3 regions of the Pseudomonas sp. CYM-20-01 genome follow, and region 3 is predicted to be linked to each of the others. Evidence: predicted binding sites of a transcription regulator. Region 3 holds the regulator's gene; each other region holds the start of a gene.
What was found. The regulator FliA, encoded in region 3, starts transcription of late flagellar genes. The targets are predictions, from matches to a motif close to CTAAAGTTTNNNNNNNNNNNGCCGNTAA.
Positions count from the first base shown of each region.

Region 1: a site for FliA is predicted at 2,531-2,558, ahead of flgM (flagellar biosynthesis anti-sigma factor FlgM). Genes of this name have one in related genera too.
Region 2: a site for FliA is predicted at 2,931-2,958, ahead of M2497_RS14940 (methyl-accepting chemotaxis protein). Genes of this name have one in related genera too.

Region 1 is NZ_AP025169.1:5,411,549-5,419,337, forward strand. It holds gene cheR (protein-glutamate O-methyltransferase CheR) at 1-620, opposite strand, end outside; gene M2497_RS24485 (chemotaxis protein CheV) at 663-1,595, opposite strand; gene flgA (flagellar basal body P-ring formation chaperone FlgA) at 1,690-2,454, shown strand; gene flgM (flagellar biosynthesis anti-sigma factor FlgM) at 2,596-2,919, shown strand; gene M2497_RS24500 (flagellar protein FlgN) at 2,968-3,438, shown strand; gene M2497_RS24505 (flagellar brake protein) at 3,535-4,284, shown strand; gene M2497_RS24510 (MFS transporter) at 4,345-5,724, opposite strand; tRNA gene M2497_RS24515 (tRNA-Arg) at 5,993-6,069, opposite strand; gene M2497_RS24520 (hypothetical protein) at 6,395-6,622, shown strand; gene M2497_RS24525 (PA3371 family protein) at 6,634-6,813, shown strand; gene M2497_RS24530 (Arc family DNA-binding protein) at 7,197-7,523, shown strand; gene mgtE (magnesium transporter) at 7,626-7,789, opposite strand, start outside.
Region 2 is NZ_AP025169.1:3,348,847-3,356,635, reverse strand. It holds gene M2497_RS14945 (bifunctional nitrate reductase/sulfite reductase flavoprotein subunit alpha) at 1-2,886, shown strand, start outside; gene M2497_RS14940 (methyl-accepting chemotaxis protein) at 3,038-4,975, shown strand; gene M2497_RS14935 (ATP-binding protein) at 5,033-5,512, opposite strand; gene M2497_RS14930 (UV damage endonuclease UvsE) at 5,561-6,589, opposite strand; gene M2497_RS14925 (DUF2231 domain-containing protein) at 6,764-7,177, shown strand; gene M2497_RS14920 (sorbosone dehydrogenase family protein) at 7,174-7,789, shown strand, end outside.
Region 3 is NZ_AP025169.1:5,049,965-5,057,753, forward strand. It holds gene M2497_RS22800 (flagellar motor protein) at 1-590, opposite strand, end outside; gene M2497_RS22805 (chemotaxis response regulator protein-glutamate methylesterase) at 590-1,723, opposite strand; gene M2497_RS22810 (chemotaxis protein CheA) at 1,772-4,000, opposite strand; gene M2497_RS22815 (protein phosphatase CheZ) at 4,012-4,800, opposite strand; gene M2497_RS22820 (chemotaxis response regulator CheY) at 4,819-5,193, opposite strand; gene fliA (RNA polymerase sigma factor FliA) at 5,363-6,103, opposite strand; gene fleN (flagellar synthesis regulator FleN) at 6,100-6,933, opposite strand; gene flhF (flagellar biosynthesis protein FlhF) at 7,040-7,789, opposite strand, start outside.

The DNA of each region.
Region 1 (7,789 bases), 360 kb from region 3:
GCGTAGCTGTCGAGCAGGTTGAAGGAGCGGAATTCCACGCGGCTCTTGATCGGCGCCTTGACCGCCCAGCGTCCTGCCCCTTTCGGGTCGAAGTAACGCTGCAGGCGCTCCTGGGACAGACCACGCCCCAGGGCCAGGCTGTCGTACTCACCGGTCTTGCAGTTGGTGAGCATGGTGCCGGACAGATCGGTGGCCACAATTTGCGCCCCCGCCTTCAACTGGCCCATGTTGGTCCGCTCGAACTCATCGATGGACATCGAAATCGAGTACGGTTCCTGCCCCGAGGAGCAGGCCGCCGACCAGATGCGCAGGCGCTGGCCCGGACTGGCCTTGATGGCCTCCGGCAGCACTTTGCTCTTGAGCACTTCAAACGGGTAGGTGTCGCGAAACCACAGGGTTTCGTTGGTGGTCATGGCATCGACCACCATTTCCTTGAGCCCGCTGCGCGGCTGGCCCTGGATGCGCTGCACCAACTCACCCAACGACTTGATGCCCTGCTGCTCCATCAGTTTGTTGAGACGGCTGGATACCAGGTACTGCTTGTTTTCACCGAGCAATATGCCACAGGCTTTTTCCAGGAAGACCCGGAACTGTTCAAAATCCAAATTACCTGTAGACACTGATACCGCCTCTAAAATCGTATGACCGCCAAGGGAAACACCTTAGCTGTGATCTGCTGCCTTGATCCGGTCGACAACCCGGGATGCCAGGTCATCAGGACGGAATTTGGCCAAAAAGTCATCGGCACCGACCTTCTTGACCATCGCCTGGTTGAATACACCCGACAACGAAGTATGCAGGATGATATGCAATTTTTGCATGCGTGGATCGTTGCGGATCTCGGCCGTGAGGGTATAGCCGTCCATTTCCGGCATCTCGATGTCGGAAATCATCATCAAGAATTCTTCTTCCGGCTTCTTGCCGTCATCCACCAGCTTGCGCAGGTAGTCCAGCGCCTGGCGCCCATCATTGAGGGCGACCACTTCAACGCCGACGGTTTGCAGGCAACGGGTCACCTGCTTGCGCGCCACGGACGAGTCGTCCACCGTGAGCACGCGCAGTGAGACTGCCTTGTGCGCGGTTTCGGCGTCCACCACACCCACCGAGATCGACTCGGAGGTAGGCGCCACTTCGGCGAGGATTTTCTCGACGTCGATGATTTCCACCAACTGGTTGTCGACCCGCGTCACCGCCGTGAGGTAATGATCGCGCCCCGTGCCCTTGGGCGGCGGATGGATCTCTTCCCAGTTCATGTTGACGATGCGCTCCACCGAACGCACCAGGAAACCCTGGGTCTTGGTGTTGTACTCGGTAATGATCACGAACGGGCTTTCGCGGTCCTGCAAACCGGCGGAACCGGTGGCCAGGGCCAGATCAAGAATCGGGATCGTCGCGCCACGGATGTTGGCAACGCCACACACTACCGGGCTGGACTTGGGCATGATCGTCAGCTTGGGGCATTGCAGCACTTCCCGCACCTTGAACACGTTGATGCCATACAGCTGCTTGCCATCCAGGCGAAAAAGCAACAACTCCAGGCGATTCTGCCCCACCAGCTGTGTGCGCTGGTTTACTGAATCCATTACTCCTGCCATGCCTTGACTCCCACGCTAAAACCTTCGGCCATACCTATAAGGGCAGTGACGCGCACCCAACACTAAACGGCACGAGCTTTGCTATTTATTGGTCATGGATATTAAAACGACAGTTTCCCGACGCCTCCACCTGACACGGTATTGCAGACTGCTCTGCGCACCGCTGGCACTGCTTGCCTTGGGCCTGGGCGCCACGGCCCGCGCAGATAACGTCACCTTGCCTGATCTACTTATCGGCGTCACCCAGGGCTTTCTTGAGTTCACTGTAGAAGATTATCTGGCGACCACCCAGACGCCGGGGCGTTATGAAATCCAGGTCAACCAGTTGGACCCGCGCCTGCGCATGCCCATGTGCGACAAGGAATTGACAGCCACCCTGGAAAGCCCCGCCCAACCCATCGGTCGCGTAACGGTGAAGGTGCGCTGCGACGGCGCCTCGCCCTGGACGGTGTTCGTGCCCGCCCAGGTCAAATTGTTCCGCGATGTAGTGGTGGTTGCCCGCCCACTTAAACGCACGGGCATTATCGGTTTTGAGGACGTGGTGCTGCGCGAACGCGACATCAGCATGATCAGCCAGGGCTACTTGACCTCCCTCGACCAGGCCGTCGGGCAGAAACTGACCCGACCAGTGGTCACCGATCAGGTCATCACCCTGGTGCACCTGGAGCAGGCCGAGGTGATTCGCAAAGGTGACCAGGTAGTGATTTCCGCCAGCAGTGGCGCGCTGCAGGTCAAAATGCCGGGGGAAGCCTTGTCCAACGGCGGCATGAGCGAACAGATCCGCGTGAAGAATCTCAACTCCAACCGTGTGATCAAGGCGCGAGTCACGGCCCCCGGCCAAGTGGAGGTGGCTTTATAGACCACTGGTATCAGACGCCAGCTTTTCCTACACTGTCGGTTGGATGCCGGCCGGTGCAGTTTATTGTCATTCGAGCCTAAAGTTTGTCCGGATATGGCCGAAAACATGGCAAGCGTCCAAATACCCAGAGGTTTTTTGATCATGGTCATCGATTTCAGCCGTTTAAATAGCACCCCGACAACGTCGGCTCCTACGCGCACTGTCGGCACCAAGGACAGCGTAGAAGCCAAGGCTCAGCCACTGCCCGCCAAGGCAGAACAGGCCAGCGCCAGCCAGAGCGGGGAATCCGTACACCTGAGCAATGAGGCTCAACAGTTGCAGAAGGTCACTGACTCGCTGCGCGATCAACCGGTGGTCAATAAAGCCCGTGTGGCCGAATTGAAACAGGCAATCGCCGATGGCAGCTATAAAGTCGACAGCAACCGTGTAGCCAGCAAGCTGCTTAATTTCGAAGCCGAGCGCTAGGCAAAGGCCTGCGCCGGGCTTTTGGACGCTTAAACCCCAAGGCCAGCCATGCATCACGACGAAACCCTGCTTCAACTGATCATTGATGATCTAGCACCGACGCAATTGCTGCTCGAGCTGCTCAGGGAAGAATCCCTGGCCCTTTACGGCCGGGACATGCCCCTGCTGGAAGAAATTCTGGCGCGCAAGCAATCGCTGATTGTCCTGCTGGAACAGCACGGCAAAAAACGCAGCGAGATCCTCGTCAGCCTGGGCCTGCCCGCCGACCATGATGGCCTCGCGCAGCTGGCCAGCCACTCCTCGGTCGGCGATCAACTACTGGCCCAGAGCAAAGAACTCAACCTATTGCTCACCCAGTGCCAGGAAGCCAACCAACTCAACGGTCAGTCGATCCAGCTTCAGCAAGCCACGACCGCCAACCAGTTGCGTATACTTCACGGCGGAGAGCCTCCAGCGCTTTACAACGCTCAGGGTTCCACCTCGCGCCTGGTCAAGCCAAGCACCCGCAGCCAAGCCTGACGCCGGTTTACAGCGCGGCCTATCCAAGGCGCGCCACATACTGGCAGAATGCCCGCTCTTGCGTGTAGTCGTATTTTGTCTGGAGATGGAAGAACCGTGTTCAACGCCCTTAATGCGGAAGATGCCCCGCAGCCACCCAAGGTCCTCACCACGCCTCTGGAAATCGCCAGTACCTTGCGCATGCTGCAAGATAGCCATGACCCGCTGATCATTACCTTCCACGAACGCAGCCAGCGCTTCCAGAGCTACCTGGTGGACGTCAGCCGGGACAACGGCACCCTGGCCCTGGATGAAATGATCCCCCGCGACGGTGAACGCTACCTCGAAAATGGCGAACCCTTCCGTATCGAAGGTTTCCACGACGGCGTACGCGTTGCCTGGGAAAGCAACGGCAACCTGAGCATCAGCGAGAAGGACGGCCACCGCATCTACACCGGCAGCCTGCCCGACGAAGTGGTCTACCACCAGCGTCGCAATGCCTTTCGCGCTGCCCTGAAGCTGGCGCAACTGGTGAACATCGAATTGGGTGGCGAGAAGCTCAAGGCCCCGATCAGCGGCAAGCTGCTGGATATTTCCGCCACAGGTTGCAAATTGCGCTTTGAGGGAGACATCTCCGAGCGTCTGCAGTTAGGCCAGGTCTACGACCGCTTTATCGCCGCCCTGCCCTTCGGTAGCATGACCACCTCGGTTGAACTGCGTTACCTGCACTTTGAAGAGAAGATCAACACCACGTTTGCCGGCGTGCGCTTCCACAACATGAGTGGTCTGGTGCAGCGTCAGGTCGAGCGCTTTGTCTACCAGTTACAACGCGAAGCACGACGTTTCGATAAAGACGACGATTTTTAAACTCAAAGATCGCGGCAAAAAAAACGGGCAGACCCTGATGGGATCTGCCCGTTTTTGTATTCAGGGGCGCGCCCTGCTCAAGTCATGAGGATGCTCGTCCGGGCCCGGCGGCTCAGGCGGCCCCTCAAAGAGCGGCTCGTCGACCGATGTGACCGTTTCCGGATCGGGTTCCGGCGCGGCGGTTTGCATTTGCTCCTGCACCACCGCCTCGTCCACCCGTGGATCGAGGCAGGCTACCAACGGCGAGCTGGACATGCTGTCGGGCATTGCCACGTGGTGCAGCGGCGCGTCATCCACCTGATGCAGGTTGGTCACGGCTTTCGGCCGAATCCGCCACACCAGGATCAGCGCACACAGGCTGAAAAACGCATACAGCATGTGACTGCCAAACACCTTCATCACCACACCGGCCAGCAACGGCCCGATACTCGCACCGACACCGTAGGTCACCAGCAGCATGGCGGTGAGCGAGACACGGCGGTCGCCTTCCACATGATCATTGGAGAACGCCACCGCCAGCGGGTACAAACAGAACTGCACCAGGGAACACACGAAGCCCGCCACGAACAGTACTTCCAGCGGCACCTTGGTCAGTAATGCCAGCGGCAGCGCCGCCACTGCCAGGCACAGGGCAAAGCAACGAATCAGCAGCGCGCGATCATAGCGGTCCGACAACCAGCCCAACGGCCACTGCACCAGCAGGCCGGCAAAAATACAACTGCCCATGAACAGACCCACCTGTTCGGTAGACAGCCCTTGCTGGGAGGCATAGAGCGGCGCCAGGCCATAGAACGAGCCCACGATCACCCCTGCCCCCAGCACCGTACTCAACGACTGCGGGACGCGCTTGATAAAGAAGCGTGGCTCCATCGGCGCCGGATGCAGGGGCGCCGGGTGAATACGGCGAGTCATTGCCACCGGCACCAGGCACAGCGCAAAGCACAGTGCGACCAGCATCAGCAATTCGAGGCCGAGCTGAGGGTGCATGACCAGGATCAACTGGCCGAGCACCAGCCCCAGGTAGGACGCGATCATATAACCGCTGAACACCACGCCGCGCTGCTTGGCGTCGGCCTGTTCATTGAGCCAGCTCTCGATGACCATGTACTGGCACATCATCCCCAGGCCCACGATCATCCGCAGCACGATCCAGGCCGGCAGCCAGTCGATCAGACCATGCCCCAGCACCGCCGCGCCGACAATGCCAGCGCAGGTTGCATAAGCACGAATATGCCCGACCCGGGCGATCAGGCGGTGCCCGATCTTGCCGCCCAGCACCAGGCCAAAATAGTTGGCCGCCATCAGCGCACCGACCCACAGGCTGTCCACATGGTCGGCCGCCAGGCGCAAGGCCAGGTAGGTACTGAGCAGGCCGGAGCCAATCAGCATCATCAAGGAGGCGAAATAAAGGGCTCGAAAAGATTTCCAGATCTGGCGCATCGGCGTTCCGAGCGGCTCCTTGCAGTGAGAGACAGGCCTATCGGCATGATAGTCCGGGGTGACCGGGTCCGGACAGGCAACTTGCGCTGTTTCCGGGGATTATTTTGCTTAAAGGCTCAGACGCTGCCCGACCGCTTGTGAGGTACACCGATTGTGAAAAATGCACGCACACGTGCTGTGAACGCTGAACACCGGCAAGGTTCGACCCGTCTTTGAAAGGCGCCCACAAAAAAGCCCTGCCAGAACAGTCTGTGCAGGGCTTTGAATCTGGTGTCCCAGGGCCGGTTCGAACGGCCAACCTTCCCCTTAGGAGGGGGATGCTCTATCCAATTGAGCTACTGGGACAAATGACAGCCGCTACACTGGGATGCGGCGACAGACGGCGTGCATGTTAACGGCCAGGGTAGGTTTTGTCATGTCGTCCGTAGGCTTTTTGAGTGTAGGCCGATACTTGCCTGGTTGATCGTGTTTCAACCCCGGCGACGCGGGCGCACGGGCTGTATCGTGCAAAATGCACTCCCTCAAAATGCCATCATTGCAAATTGCAACCTAAAAGCCATTAAAACCATCGGTAAGTATCTGATTTTATTGAATTAATAGATTGGCACGACACCTGCAATACTTCTCCTACAACCCCAATAAGCCTCGGCGTTAAACGGAGAACATAATCATGAACAGTGCCCTTCTGTTAGCCCTGAACACCGTCGCCCTGGCCGCGTTGGTCATGTTTCATTTTCAATCCACCGGTAGCAACGACCCTGCGCAGATCAGCCAGGCCATCCCCCACCATTTGCAACAACGCCCGCAACTGGCAGTGATGACTCCGAATGCGCAATCGCCGGTACGCCTGACCCAAGACACCCAAGCGGCACCTGCTACTGAACACTGGGTATTCTGAGGAAGCCGCTGATGAATAAATATGCCTGGCTGTTCCTGTGCCTGACCGTTGCCACAGCGGTTCTGGGTTTGGGTGCGGAATCTCAAGACGGCACAACCACCGCTTTCATTGCCAGCGGTGTATTCGCCAGCCTCTTATTGCTGACGCTCATCGTCGGTCGTCGCATCAAATTCGACCCTGTCCTGCGCTAATCCCCTCTGCGCCCGACCTTATGTCGCCTGACCCTCGCATATCGGCAAATTGCCACTAGTCTTAAAGCTAAGGGCAAAAGGCCACTTTGCTATAGGATGTGCGGCCTGAAACCCTGTAGTGGCCCGGGCTTGCGGGAAGTTCCCTCGCGGATTCACGCGGTGAAAAATTTTCCAACCAGTCCGCAAAAATGCAAATGAGTGCTGGCATAAAGCCTTTAGGCAGTTCAATATTTGTCACAGAATTGACGCCAAGGAACTGTCAAATCTGAGGCATGATGCGGCCTCTTTGCAATTCAGGTTGAACTTTGGTCGTGAGCCTTGTCTTAACACTCATCTTGCGGCCAATTCCAAAAACCGCTCCCCTGAACTAACCGGTTAAATATATGCGCCCATTGAAACAGGCAATTTATTCCAGCCGTACGGCTGACAAGTTCGTCGTACGTCTGCCAGACGGAATGCGGGAACGCATTGCCGAGGTGGCTCGCAATCATCACCGCAGCATGAACTCCGAAATCATCGCTCGCCTGGAACAAAGCCTCATTCAGGAAGGTGCGCTGGGCGACGAGTTGAGCATGCGCCTGGACAGCCCAGAGCTGTCGTTGCACGAACGCGAACTGCTGCAGCGTTTTCGTCAGCTCTCCCACCGCCAGCAAAATGCTCTCGTCTCGCTTATCGCGCACGACGTTGAGGCGGCCGCAGAAGCCAATTGATCTGCAACTGAAAGCCGAAGCCAGCCATGTGCTGGCTTTTTTTTGCCTGGGATTTGGGAAGAGAATGCAAGGCGGGAGCAGATACGCTCCCGCCGGATGGAATCAAAGTAGAAAGATCGTCGCCAGACCCAGGAAGATGAAGAAGCCACCACTGTCGGTCATGGCCGTGATCATCACACTGGCCCCCATGGCAGGGTCACGCCCAAGACGAGCCAGGGTCATCGGGATCAATACGCCCATCAGCGCCGCCAGCAGCAGGTTGAGGG
Region 2 (7,789 bases), 1.7 Mb from region 3:
ATCGAGGACCTGTGGCAAATCCCCCACGACAGCCTGCCGCGCCAGGCCGGCAGCGGCACGGTGGCGATGTTCGAGCAGATGGCCGCTGGGCAGATTAAGGCTTGCTGGATCATCTGCACCAACCCGGTGGCCAGCGTGCCCAACCGGCAAACCGTGATCAACGGCCTGCAAACCGCCGAACTGGTGATCAGCCAGGACGCCTTCCTCGACACCGAGACCAACCGCTACGCCGACATCCTGTTGCCCGGCGCGCTATGGGCCGAGGCCGAAGGCGTGATGATCAACTCCGAGCGCAACCTGACCCTCATGCAAAAAGCCGTGGACGCCCCCGGCGAGACCCTGCCCGACTGGCAGATCATCGCCCGGGTCGCCTGTGAGATGGGCTTTGCCGAGGCCTTCACCTATGCCTGCGCCGCCGAGGTTTTTGAAGAAATCAAACAGGCCTGGAACCCCAAGACCGGCTACGACATTCGTGGCGCCAGCTACCCGCGCCTGCGTGAAAACCCGGTGCAATGGCCCTGCGCTTCGGTTGACGCAGCGCACCGCAACCCGATCCGCTACCGCCATGGCGGCACCCTCAGCTTCGCCACCGAAAACGCCAAGGCGCGGTTCTTCGCTCGCCCGCATATGCCGCCTGCCGAGATGCCTGACGACGCGTTTCCCTTCGTGCTCAACACCGGCCGCGTGCAGCACCAGTGGCACACCCTGACCAAGACCGGCAAGGTCGCCACCCTGAACAAACTCAACCCCGGCCCCTTCGTCGAACTGCACCCCGAAGATGCTGCCCGCCTGGGCATCAAGGACAAGGACCGGGTCGAAATACGCTCCCGGCGCGGCCACGCCGTGCTGCCTGCCGTGGTCACCGACCGCGTGCAGCCGGGCAACTGTTTTGCGCCGTTCCACTGGAACGACGTGTTCGGCGAACACCTGGCGATCAACGCGGTGACCCATGATGCGGTGGACCCGATTTCCCTGCAGCCGGAGTTCAAGTGCTGCGCCGTCGCCCTCAGCCGCGTGGAGCTGATCGACCACCAGTTCCTCGACCGCCCTTCCCCCGTAGCAGAGGACAGCACCATGTCGCGCCTCGACGCCTTCGCTGACATCAATGGCATCCGTCACCTATCGCCACCGGCCCTGAGCGACGACGAACGCACCTACCTCGCCGGTTTCCTCAGCGGCCTGCACACCAGCGCCGCACGCCAGGGCTTTGGCGTACCGACCCTGCCGGCAACTGCACCGCTGGCGGATGCCGCTCGCCTCTGGCTGAACGGCTTGCTTGCCGGCTTGTTCAGTCCTGCAGAATCCCTCGCGGCGCCCTCCCCGGCGGTCACCCTGCTGTGGGCCTCGCAGACCGGTAATGCCGAAGCCTTGGCCGAGCGCTTTGCCAAGCGCCTGCGCGAAACAGGCATCACCGTGGAACTGAGCGCGATGGCGGACTTCCCCGCGAGCAAGCTGGCAAGCACTCACACCCTGGCGCTGATCAGCAGTACCTTTGGCGACGGCGACCCGCCCGACAACGGCGAAGGTTTCTGGCACAGCCTGCGCACCGCCGAGACCCGCCTGGAGTCGTTGCGTTTTGCGGTATTGGCCTTGGGCGATCCGAACTACGACCAGTTCTGCAACCACGGCAAGCAACTCGACCGGCGCCTGCTGGAACTGGGGGCAACCCGCCTGCTGGAACGGGTGGACTGCGACACTGAATTCGAAGCCGCCGCCGATGCCTGGCTGGCGCGGTTCCAGCAGACCCTCAACCCGGCAAAGCCGATGGCACCGGCCACCCCCGCCGGTAAAACCAAGCTGTACGGCTCACGCCTGTTGCTCAACCGCCACCTCAACCCGCACAGCGCGCACAAGGAAACCCGCCAGTTCGCCCTAGACCTGGCCGACTCCGGCCTGACCTATGAAGCCGGGGATGCCCTGGGCATACGGCCACGCAACTGCCCCGAACTAGTCAGCGAACTGCTCGACCTCACCCGCCTGAGCGCCAACGCCAGCGTGAACATCGACACCTTCGGCGATGTGCCGTTGCAACAGGCTCTCACCCAGCATTTTGAAATCGCCCGGCCCAGCAGCGACACCCTGGCCTTCATCGCCGAGCGCAGCGCCGACCCAGGCCTCAAGCACTTGCTCAAGCCCGAGCACAAGGCCGAACTCAATGACTGGCTGTGGGGCCGGCAACTGGCGGACGTGCTGCAGGAATACCCCATCGAATGCTCGGCGGATGAATTGCTAGGCACCCTCAAGCGCCTGCAACCACGCTTGTACTCCATCGCCTCCAGCGCCAAGGCCTACCCGCAGGAGGTGCACCTCACCGTGGCCGCCGTGCGCTATGGCAAGCGCAAAGGCGTGTCGTCGACCTTCCTCGCCGACCGCGCCGGTGACGGGGAAGTGCCGCTGTTCGTGCAGCCGTCGAAACACTTCCGCACGCCCAGCGACGGCGAGGTGCCGATGATCATGATCGGCCCCGGTACTGGCATCGCGCCGTTCCGTGGGTTCTTGCAGGAGCGCCGGGCGCTGGGTCATCAGGGGCGCAACTGGCTGTTCTTCGGCGAACAGCATGCCGCCAGCGACTTCTATTACCAGGACGAGTTGCAAGGTATGCAGCGCGATGGCCTGCTCACCCACCTGAGCCTGGCGTTCTCCCGCGATCAGACGCAGAAGATCTATGTGCAAGACCGCATCCGCGAACAGGGTGCCGAGCTATGGCGCTGGCTACAGGAGGGCGCCAGGCTGTACATCTGCGGCGATGCCAGCCACATGGCCAAAGACGTCGACCAGGCCTTGCGCCAGATCGCGCAAACCCACGGCGGGCTTGGCGTGGAAGGCGCCGTGGAGTACTGGCGGCAGTTGAGCGAACAGAAGCGTTATCTGCGTGATGTGTACTGATTGGATACAGAACAATATGCACTTTGTATTGTGTACAAAAAACCCTAAAGATTTACCAGTACCGGGCCGAAACAGCAGTGATAGCAAATCGCCTGAATCCTGATCAGGGAACGCAGCGATTTGGCCGCCCTTCACGCTGATGGTCGTCTCGATGAAAATAAAAAATAAGCTGGTCCTCGCATTTGTCTCCGTTGCATTTATTCCGGTAAGCCTGGTGGCCGTGATTTCGGTCATGAACACACGGACCCAGGCGGTGGATCAGTTCATCGATGGCAGTACCCGGGAGATCCGCCAGATCGATGGCAACATTCGCCAGTTCTTCGATGGCACGTTGCAAAACGTCGATCAGATGGCAACGGATCCTGTATACACGTCTGTCAGCACGCTAAAGAACTACCAGGCCGCCGATGCCGCCAGCCAGCCGCTGCCGGCCGAGGCGCAAGCGGTGATCGAGCGCTTCGCGCGCTTCGGCGCCACGCACCCGGCGGCGGCGATCCTGTCCATCGGCCTGGAAGACGGCACCTACGCCAAATGGCCGGATGACCCGCAACTGGCCAAGTACGACCCGCGCACCCGCCCCTGGTACAAGGCGGCCATGGCCAGCCCCGGCAAGACCGTGCGCACCCCGGCTTATTACTATGACAAGGACGATGTAGCACTGGTGGGCACCGCCCGGGCGATGCTGGAGAACGGCAAGGCCAAGGGCGTGTTCGTGGTCAGCGTGTCGCTGAAAAACCTCACCGAACTGGTCAAGAGCATCAAGCTGGGCGAAAGCGGCTACGTAATGCTGATCGAAGACGGCGTGGTGCTGGTGGACCCGCGTGACGCTGCCCACAGCTTCAAGCCGCTCAAGGACCTGGGGGCGCCGTATGCGCAATTGGCCGACACGCCCCAAGGCTCCACCGAGGTGGTGATCGACGGCGTACGCTACATGGCCAACGTGTGGACCTCCCCCGGCCTCGGCTGGCGCTACATCGGCCTGATCGAACACCGCGAAGTCATGGCTGAAGCCACGCGCATGACCTACCTCACCGCGATCATCGTCGGCGTGCTGGTGCTGATCTTCGGGCTGATCGCGGCGGCGTTCTCCAAGGTCATCGTCAAGCCCATCGGCCAGGTCAGCACCGGGTTGCAGTCCATCGCCCAGGGCGAAGGTGACTTGCGCCACGAACTGCACGTACAGGGCAAGGATGAAACCGCCGAACTGGCCGGCTGGTTCAACAAGTTCCTCGCGGCGATCCGCCAACTGATCCAGCACATCGGCGCAGCCTCGGCCAATTTGCACAACGCCTCCAAGGTCAACAGCGAGGTGGCGCACAACATGAACGAGGCGGCCGGGCGCCAGCGTGAAGCGGTTGAATTGGTGTCCACCGCGTTCAATGAAATGGTCGCTACCGCCAACGAAGTCGCGCGTTCCTGCAGCGGCGCCGCGGAGTCCGCCGAGAATGGCCACCGTCGCGTGGCCGAAGGCAAGCAGCAGATCGAAGTCACCACCGACAACGTCAACCGCCTGGGGCGCCGGCTCACTGAGTCGTCCCAGGCCATGGTCGAGCTGGAAGCCGGCAGCCGCAGCATCAACCAGATCCTCGGCACCATCCGTGCGATTGCCGAACAGACCAACCTGCTGGCCCTCAACGCCGCCATCGAGGCCGCCCGTGCCGGCGACCAGGGCCGGGGTTTCGCCGTGGTGGCCGATGAAGTGCGTGCCCTGGCCAAGCGCACGTCCGACTCCACCGGTGAGATCGAGCAACTGCTCGGCACCCTGGAAAACAAGACCCAGGAAGTCACCCAGAAGATGGGCAGTTGCCTGGACTTGTCGCGGGCCAGTGTGTCGTCCATCGAAAGTGCGCGGGACAGCTTTGAAGGTATCCAGACGTCGGTGAACGAGATCCGCGACCAGAACCTGCAGATCTCCGCCGCCGCCGAGGAACAACACAGCGTGGCCGAAGAGATCAACCGGCATATCCAGCAGATCTACGACGAGGCGCGCCTGGTAGAGAGCCTGGCCAACTCGGCGCAGGATGACTCGGGGCGCTTGTCGACGCTGTCGGATGAACTCAATGGCTTGGTGGGGCGCTTCAAGTCCTGATGAAGTCGGCGATCTGGCGCCACATGGCAAACGCTCAGATGCGCGATTGCGCCGGGCTCATGGGTGATGCCTCTCGATCACCAGGCCTTCAGCCTCGCTCGGCACACTGAAATGGCGGGTAATCAGATCAAACTCAGCATCAGTGGCGGCAAAGTCGTGCTCACCCTGGGCGTTGCGCGCATGCAGCCTGGCCCGACAGGTGGCGTCATCCAGCTCCAGGTAGTGCAGGCAGTGCCGGGCCTTGGCGGCGTGTGCCAACCCCAGCAGCCATTCGCGACTGGCCACTGTATTGGCGGGGAAATCCAGCACCACGTTGAGGCCCGACTGCAGCACATTGATCACCAAGGGGCCCAGTACGCCGCGAATGCGCTGGGTGCATTTGATGTAATCCGCAATGGCGTGGATTTCACCGGGGTAAAGCGTGGCGAGCCAGTGGTCTTCGCTGAGCACAATGGCAGCGTGCTCAGTGGCGAGGGTCTTGGCGAGCGTGGACTTGCCGGAGGCGATCTTGCCGCAGAGCAAATGCAGGGTGGGCATGGGGCGGTTCCTTATGTCAGTCCCGCCAGCATGACCGCCATGGATTGATCACACAACGCTCCGTTTCCAATGCTCGTAGAACGCCAGGGCCGCGACGTTCTTGTCCTTGGCTTCGAGCATGATGTCGAAGCGGTCGAGAAACTGCAGCGCATAATCGTTGGTCCAGCGGTTCCACATCTGTGCGCTGTGGGCGTACAGGTCGCGCTTGGACACCACCTGCAACAGCGCGTCCATTTCCAGCTTGTGTTCGGCGTCGAAGCCCAGTTCCTGCAGGCTCTCCTGGGGTTGGGAGTAGTGCATGGTCGGGCGCACGCCACGCCAGCTTTCAATCACCCGGGCGACCCGCTCGGAGTGGGGGTCGATGTAGTCGTTCTCGTTGATCCAGCAGTGGTGGATGTCCAGGACCACCGGTGCCAGGTCGGCGACTTGCAGGCAATGGTCCAGGCCATAGGTCTTTTCGTCGTTCTCGAACGTGATGCAGTTGCGCGCCACCTCCGACAGGCGCGACCACACCACGCGGGTGCCTTCCACACCGAGGCGGCCGGCGATATGCACGTTGCACTTGAGGTCCTGGAAGCGCCGGCCATAGCCCATCATGCGGATCATGTCGGCGTGGTATTCGAATTCGGCGAGGCTGTTTTCCACCACGCCGGGGTTTTCCGAACCGAGTACACAGTATTGGCCAGGGTGGAATGACAGGCGGATATCCGAGGCGCGGGCCAGCTCGCCGATGGCGGCAAACCCCTCTATCAATTGACGCTCGATAGCCGGGTCTTGGTAGACGCTGGCCACTTTGGGGTGGCTGTAGAACGGCAACAGATCGCTGCTCAAGCGCAGCATGCGCAAGGGCGACGGCAGTTCGGCGACATACGCCAACAAGCGTAATTGGGCGGCCAGGTTATGCGTGACCACTTCCACCAGTTTGTCCCGGGCCACCTGCGGTGCGACGCTGTCCATCCACCGTAACGTGGTGGTGCGCGGGTTGAACGGGCCTTCGATCAGCTTCTGGGCGCTGGCCGACAACAGCCGTTCGGGATGTTTGTATTGGCACGCGAAGCCAATGCGAGGGTGAGTCATGGAGGCGCCTGGCGTAGGAAAAAGGAGCGAATGATACGGGGTTAGTCCGGGGTCTACCCAGCGCGGTTCCCACTATTTCGAAACGTTTCACGCTGAACTTTCTCACCGGCGCTGCGTTCACTTCTTATGCGCTGCCCCGTCCAGGGGCGTTGTACAACAAGGAGCCGCCCCCGTATGACTACCCTCCCCGCCTACCGCTACGCCCCCGGGCCGCTGCATGCGACCTTGCTCGCCGGCACCGTGCCGTTGTTTCTCGGAGCCTTGCTCAGCGACATTGCCTACACCCAGACCTACCAGATTCAGTGGGCCAACTTCGCCTCCTGGCTGATCGCCGGTGCGTTGGTGTTCGCCGGTTTCGCGTTTCTGTTCGCGCTGGTCAACCTGCTGCGCGCCGAGCGCAAGGCCGGGCAACCCACGCGTTATGTGCTGTTGCTGTTGGCCACCTGGGTACTCGGCCTGGTCAATGCTTTCCAGCATGCCAAGGACGCCTACGCCTCGATGCCCGGCGGCCTGATCCTGTCGGCTATTGTCTTGCTGTTGACCCTGGCCGCCACCTGGACCGGCCTGCGTGCGGGAGGTGTCAAATGAAAACGTCCAACACATTGACGCTATTGAGCGCCGCCCTGCTGCTGACCGCCTGCGGTGGTGAAGGCGACAAGACCCAGGCCCGTGGCCCCGACCCCAAGTTGCCGGAACAGCAAAGCAGCCTGTTGCCGAGCATGAAGATCGCCGAGCCCGCGCCCTGGGGCGAGCAGAAACCCAAGGTGCCGGACGGCTACAGCATCACCGCGATTGCCACCGACCTGGCCATCCCGCGCCAGACCCTGGTGCTGCCCAACGGCGACATCCTGGTTGCCGAAGGCCGTGGCGGCAGTGCGGCCAAGCTCAAGCCCAAGGATGTGATCGCAAGCCTGATCAAGGCCGAGGGCAACACCAAGGTCAAGAGCGGCAACCGCCTGACCCTGCTGCGCGACGCCGATGGCGACGGCACCTACGAACTCAAGACCGTGTTCGCCGACAACCTCAATGCGCCCTACGGCCTGGCGTTTGCCAACGGCAAACTCTACGTGGCCAACCAAGACGCACTGGTGAGCTTCGACTACGCCGATGGCCAGACCAAAGCCAGCGGGCCGCCGAGCACAGTCACCGCCCTGCCGGCACAGATCAACCATCACTGGACCAAATCCCTGGCCGTGAGCG
Region 3 (7,789 bases):
TTGGCACTGGCCACGCCGTAGATGGTCGCGACAAACGCCACGGCAATGCCGCTGCCCAGTTGCGATGGATCGGCGAGGTTGCCCATCACGTGGATCAGGCCCATCACCGCACCGATGATGCCGATGGTCGGCGCGTAGCCGCCCATGCTTTCGTAGACTTTGGCGGCGTTGATGTCGCGGCTTTCCTGGGTGTAGAAATCCACTTCCAGGATGCTGCGGATCGCTTCCGGCTCGGCGCCGTCCACCAGCAATTGCAAGCCTTTGCGTGCGTAGCTGTCGGGCTCGGCATCGGCCACGCCTTCCAGGCCCAGCAGGCCTTCCTTGCGCGCGGTGAGGCTCCAGTTGACCACGCGGTCGATGCCGCCGGGCAGGTCCACGCGTGGCGGGAAAATGATCCATATCAGAATCTGCATGGCGCGCTTGAACGAGCTCATGGGCGATTGCAACAACGCCGCGCCCACGGTGCCGCCGATCACGATCAGCGCCGCCGGGCCGTTGGCCAACGCACCGAGGTGCCCGCCTTCGAGGTAGTTGCCGCCGATGATCGCGACAAACGCCATGATGATGCCGATCAGGCTCAGTACATCCATCAGAGGCAGGCCTCCACCAGATGCTTGCCGATGTCGTCCAGGCTGTAGACGGCGTCGGCCAGGTCCGCCTTGACGATGGCCATGGGCATGCCATAGATCACGCAGCTGGCTTCGTCCTGGGCCCAGATGGCGCTGCCGCCCTGCTTGAGCAGGCGCGCACCTTCACGGCCGTCGGCGCCCATGCCGGTGAGCACTACCGCCAGAACTTTGTCACCGTAGGACTTGGCTGCCGAACCGAAGGTGATATCCACGCACGGCTTGTAGTTGAGGCGCTCATCGCCCGGCAGGATTTTGATCGCGCCACGGCCGTCGACCATCATCTGCTTGCCACCGGGGGCCAGCAGCGCCAGGCCAGGGCGCAGGATGTCGCCATCCTCGGCTTCCTTGACGCTGATGCGGCACAGCTTGTCCAGGCGCTCGGCGAAGGCCTTGGTAAACGCCGCCGGCATGTGCTGGATCAATACGATCGGCGCCGGGAAGTTGGCTGGCAGTTGGGTCAACACGCGTTGCAGCGCAACCGGGCCACCCGTGGAGGTGCCGATGGCGACCAGCTTGTAGGCCTTGCGCTTGGGGGCGGGCGAATGAGCCGACGCCGCAGGTGCCAGCGTGCGAGCGGGTGCCACTGCAGGCCGTGTCACTGGCGCAGGCGCAGGGCGCGCAAACGACGACGTCGGTGCAGCGGGAGCCGGTGCTGGCGCAGCGGTTGGAGTAGGCGTGCTGAACAGGCTGCGACGGTTACTGCGCGAAATGCTGTGCACCTTCTCGCACAGCATCTGCTTGACCTTCTCGGGGTTGCGCGAGATGTCTTCGAAATTCTTCGGCAGGAAGTCCACCGCACCGGCGTCCAGCGCATCCAGGGTGACCCGGGCGCCTTCGTGCGTCAGCGAGGAAAACATCAGGACCGGGGTCGGGCAGCGTTGCATGATGTGCCGGACTGCCGTGATGCCATCCATCATCGGCATCTCGTAGTCCATGGTGATCACGTCCGGTTTCAACGCAATGGCTTGATCAATCGCCTCTTTGCCGTTGGTGGCCGTGCCGACCACCTGGATCGTTGGATCGGCGGAAAGAATTTCCGAGACGCGGCGGCGGAAGAAACCCGAATCGTCCACCACCAGGACCTTGACTGCCATAAACACTCCGTTAGGCGGGGCGGGCACTACCGCCCTGCCCCACCAGAATCAAATACGCCGAGCGGCGTAACGCTTGAGCATGCTCGGAACATCGAGAATCAGCGCGATCCGACCGTCACCGGTGATGGTCGCACCCGACATGCCCGGGGTTCCCTGCAGCATTTTGCCCAAAGGCTTGATGACCACTTCTTCCTGGCCAACCAGTTGATCGACGACAAAGCCGATGCGCTGGGTGCCCACGGACAGAATCACCACATGGCCTTCGCGCTGCTCTTCATGGGCAGCCGATGCCACCAGCCAGCGCTTGAGGTAGAACAGGGGCAATGCCTTGTCGCGCACGATCACCACTTCCTGGCCGTCCACCACGTTGGTGCGCGACAGGTCGAGGTGGAAGATTTCGTTGACGTTGACCAGCGGGAAGGCGAACGCCTGGTTGCCCAGCATCACCATCAGGGTCGGCATGATCGCCAGGGTCAACGGCACCTTGATGACGATCTTGGAGCCCTGGCCCTTGGTCGAGTAGATGTTGATCGAGCCGTTGAGCTGGCTGATCTTGGTCTTCACTACGTCCATGCCGACGCCACGGCCGGACACGTCGGAAATCTCGGTCTTGGTCGAGAAGCCCGGGGCGAAGATCAGGTTGTAGCACTCGGTGTCGGTCAGGCGGTCGGCGGCGTCCTTGTCCATCACGCCACGCTTGACCGCGATGTTGCGCAATATGGTCGGGTCCATGCCTTTGCCGTCGTCAGTGATCGACAGCAGGATGTGATCGCCTTCTTGCTCCGCCGCCAGGATCACCTTGCCGCCACGGGACTTGCCCGAGGCTTCGCGCTCTTCCGGGGTTTCCACGCCGTGGTCGACGGCGTTGCGCACCAAGTGGACCAGCGGGTCGGCCAGGGCCTCGACCAGGTTCTTGTCGAGGTCGGTTTCTTCGCCCACCAGTTCCAGGTTGATTTCTTTCTTCAGCTGACGCGCCAGGTCGCGAACCAGGCGCGGGAAACGGCCAAAGACTTTCTTGATCGGCTGCATCCGCGTTTTCATCACGGCGGTCTGCAGGTCGGCGGTGACCACGTCGAGGTTCGACACAGCCTTTTGCATGGCTTCATCGCCGCTGCTCAGGCCCAGGCGCACCAGGCGGTTACGCACCAGTACCAGTTCGCCGACCATGTTCATGATGTCGTCCAGGCGCGCGGTATCAACCCGCACGGTGGTTTCGGCTTCACTGGCAGGCTTCTCGGCTGTCGGCGCGGCGGCGGCACGTGCCGGAGCAGGTGCGGCGGCCGGGGCCGGTGCTGGCTTGGCAGCCGGTGCAGGTTTGGCGGCCGACGCTGGCGCAGCGGCCTTGGCGGCGACCGGTGCAGCGGTCGCCACCGCTGCGGCCGGGGCCACTTCGCTGAACTTGCCCTTGCCGTGCAACTCGTCCAGCAGGGATTCGAACTCGTGATCGGAGATCAGCCCATCGCCCGCAGGGGCGGCGCTGGCAGCAGCCGGTGCCGCAGCCGTGGCGGCGACTTCCGGCAAGGCGTCGGCCGCGAAGGTGCCCTTGCCATGCAGTTGGTCGAGCAATGCCTCGAATTCATCGTCGGTAATGTCGGTGCTTGCGCTGGCCGCCGGTGCATCCGCAGGAGCAGCAGCAGGTGCCACTGCGTCGGCCGCGAACTGGCCCTTGCCATGCAACTGGTCGAGCAGCGATTCGAACTCGGCGTCGGTGATGTCTTCGCTGGTCGGTGCGGCGACCGGTGCAGCCGGCGCAGCCGGTGCTTCCGCCTCGGCCTTGACGGCACTGAGGGAGTTGAGCAGCTGTTCGAACTCGCTGTCGGTCACATCCGGCTCGGCCTCAACCACAGGCTCCGGTGCGGCTTCAACCACCGGTGCGGCCGACGTGTCGGCAGGTTCCGCCAGGCGCGCCAGGGCGGCCAGCAGTTCCGGAGTGGCCGCCGTGATCGGTGCACGGTCGCGCACCTCGCTGAACATGCCGTTGACCGCATCCAGTGCTTCGAGAATCACGTCCATCAACTCCGAATCAACGTGACGCTCACCCTTGCGCAGGATGTCGAACACGTTCTCGGCGATGTGGCAGCACTCCACCAGCTCATGGAGCTGGAGGAAGCCGGCGCCCCCTTTTACAGTGTGAAAACCGCGAAAAATTGCATTGAGCAGGTTCGCATCATCCGGTCGGCTTTCCAGCTCGACCAGTTGCTCGGACAACTGCTCTAAAATTTCGCCGGCCTCTACAAGGAAATCCTGAAGGATTTCTTCATCGGCGCCGAAGCTCATGTGGGTGCTCCTTAGAAGCCTAAACTGGATAACAGGTCATCGACATCATCTTGACCCGATACAACGTCTTCACGTTTATCGGCATGAATCTGCGGACCTTCACCCTTGGCGAGATGTTTTTGTGGATCTTTTTCCGAGAGGATCGCTTCGCGGTCATGTTCGATGCCGGCGAAACGGTCAACCTGGCCAGCCATAAGCACCAATTTGAGCAAGTTGCTTTCCACTTCGGTGACCAACTGGGTCACACGCTTGATCACCTGACCGGTGAGGTCCTGGTAATCCTGGGCCAGCAGAATGTCATTGAGGTTGCTGGAAACCGTGCGGTTTTCCTGCTCGCTGCGTGACAGGAAACCGTCAACCCGACGTGCCAACTCGCGAAACTCCTCAGCCCCCACTTCCCGGCGCATGAAGCGGCCCCAGTCGTGGCTCAGGGCCTGGGCTTCAGTGGCCATGCCGTTGACCAGAGGCGTGGCGTTTTCCACCAGGTCCATGGTGCGGTTGGCCGCCGCCTCAGTCAGCCTGACCACATAGGACAGGCGTTCGGTGGCATCGGTGATTTGCGAGATTTCTTCGGCCTGGGGCATATGCGGGTCAATCTGGAAATTGACGATCGCACTGTGCAGCTCGCGTGTGAGCTTGCCCACTTCCTGGTACAGGCCGCGGTCACGGGTCTGGTTGAGCTCATGGATCAACTGCACCGCGTCGCCGAACTGGCCTTTTTCAAGGCTGTCGACCAACTGGTGAGCATGCTTTTTCAGGGTCGACTCGAAGTCTCCCTGTGACGTTTCTTTATGCTCCATAGCTCCCCCGCGATGGCATTAGCCGTGGATGCGTTCGAAGATTTTTTCGATCTTCTCTTTCAAGGCCAATGCAGTGAATGGCTTGACCACGTAACCGTTGACCCCGGCTTGGGCAGCTTCGATGATCTGCTCACGCTTGGCTTCGGCGGTCACCATCAGCACTGGCAGGCTGCGCAGCTTTTCGTCAGCGCGCACGTGGCGCAGCAAGTCGATACCGGTCATGCCCGGCATGTTCCAGTCTGTTACCAGAAAGTCGATGCTCCCGCTGTTGAGGATCGGAATCGCCGTAATGCCGTCATCCGCCTCGACCGTGTTTGTGAACCCAAGGTCACGCAACAGGTTTTTTATGATCCGCCGCATCGTTGAGAAGTCATCAACGATGAGGATTTTCATGTTCTTGTCCAATTCGACCTCCAAGCAGTCTTAAACGCGCCCAGCACCTGGACGCGCCATTTCAATCAACAGGCATTACACAAAAAGGACTGCCGGGGGCACCACGGGTCGAACCCGCGAAGGCCGGTTGCCCTCGCGGTATCGTCTGCAGTGTCCCCACACTGCCTGTTCAGCGCGCTCGCCACTCTCCCAAACGCCCCCGCAAGCGGGCTGCGCACTGGCTGTGCAACTGGCTGACCCGCGATTCGCTGACACCCAGGACCTCACCGATTTCCTTGAGGTTCAGCTCTTCGTCGTAGTACAGCGCCAACACCAGCCGCTCACGCTCCGGCAAATTGGCAATCGCGTCCGCCAACGCCCCCTGGAAACGCTCATCTTCCAGGTCACGCGATGGCTCCATATGAGCACTCGCGCCGTCCTCGTGCAGCCCTTCATGTTCGCCGTCCTGCAACAGGTCGTCGAAACTGAACAGGCGGCTGCCCAAGGTATCGTTCAAAATCCCGTAGTAATCGTCGAGACTCAATTGGAGTTCGGCCGCAACTTCGTGATCTTTAGCGTCGCGACCGGTTTTTGCTTCAATTGCGCGAATTGCGTCACTGACCATGCGTGTATTGCGGTGTACCGAACGCGGCGCCCAGTCACCCTTGCGCACTTCATCGAGCATCGCGCCACGGATGCGGATGCCCGCATACGTCTCGAAACTTGCACCCTTGCTCGCGTCGTATTTGGTCGACACTTCGAGCAAGCCGATCATGCCCGCCTGGATCAGGTCTTCGACCTGGACGCTGGCGGGCAGGCGCGCCAGCAAGTGATAGGCAATGCGCTTGACCAGGGGCGCGTAGCGCTCGATCAACTCGCCCTGGCTGTCACGGGCAGACTTCTTGTACGCGTTGTAGCCGGTCGCTGTCATAGCACGGGTCCTGCGCTCGTCTGATGCACCAATCGCTCGACGAAAAACTCCAGATGCCCCCGAGGGTTGGCAGGCAACGGCCAGGTATCGACCTTCTGGGCAATAGCCTTGAACGCCAGTGCGCACTTGGAACGAGGGAACGCTTCGTAGACTGCACGCTGCTTTTGCACAGCCTTGCGCACACACTCGTCGTAGGGAACTGCGCCGACGTATTGTAAGGCGACATCGAGGAAACGATCCGTGACCTTGGTCAACTTGGCGAACAGGTTGCGCCCTTCCTGCGGGCTCTGGGCCATGTTGGCCAGGACGCGGAAGCGGTTCATGCCGTAGTCACGGTTAAGCAGTTTGATCAGGGCGTAGGCGTCGGTGATCGAGGTGGGTTCATCGCAGACCACCAGCAACACTTCCTGCGCAGCGCGCACAAAGCTGACCACGGACTCGCCGATCCCGGCGGCTGTGTCGATCACCAGCACGTCGAGGTTGTCGCCGATGTCACTGAACGCCTGGATCAGCCCGGCATGCTGCGCCGGACTCAGGTGCACCATGCTCTGGGTGCCGGAGGCGGCCGGGACGATGCGGATGCCACCAGGCCCCTGCAGCAGCACATCGCGCAGCTCACAGCGGCCCTCGATCACATCGGCAAGGGTATGTTTGGGCGTCAGCCCCAGCAGAACGTCGACGTTCGCCAACCCCAGGTCAGCATCCAGCAGCATGACGCGACGGCCAAGCTCTGCCAGGGCCAGGGACAAATTCACTGACACGTTAGTTTTCCCGACGCCACCTTTGCCGCCGGTCACCGCGATCACCTGTACGGGATGCATGCTGCCCATTTTATTTCTTTACCTTGTCTTGCTTAGACGCAGGCTACATGGCTTGGCCGCGTGAATCGCTTGCAGACCATCGATGTAGATACATTTCACGGTGTTCATACCGCCCTCAACCTACCCGCTTCGCCGGGTTGTGGTAGAGGTCGGCGAACATATCGGCCATCGCTTCCTCGCTAGGCTCGTCTTGCATTTGCACGCTGACTGCACGGCTGACCAACTGATGACGGCGCGGCAGATGCAGATCATCCGGGATCCGCGGCCCGTCGGTCAGGTAGGCGACCGGCAATTCATGACTGATGGCCAGGCTCAGCACCTCGCCCAGGCTCGCGGTTTCGTCGAGCTTGGTGAGGATGCAACCGGCCAGGCCGCAGCGCTTGTAACTATGATACGCAGCGGTAAGAACCTGTTTCTGGCTGGTGGTTGCAAGCACCAGGTAATTTTTCGACTTGATGCCACGCCCGGCCAGGCTTTCCAACTGCATGCGCAATGCCGGGTCGCTGGCTTGCAGGCCGGCGGTGTCGATCAGCACCACGCGCTTGCGCAGCAGCGGGTCGAGGGCGTTGGCCAGGGACTGGCCCGGATCGACATGGGTCACCGACACATTGAGAATGCGACCCAGGGTCTTGAGCTGCTCCTGGGCACCGATACGGTAGCTGTCCATGCTCACCAGCGCGATATTCTGAGCGCCGTACTTGAGCACGTAACGCGCCGCCAGCTTGGCCAGGGTGGTGGTCTTGCCCATGCCGGCAGGGCCGACCATGGCGATCACACCGCCCTCTTCCAGGGGTTCGATTTCCGGGGTGACGATCATCCGCGCCAAGTGGGCCAGCAACATGCGCCAGGCCTGGCGAGGCTCTTC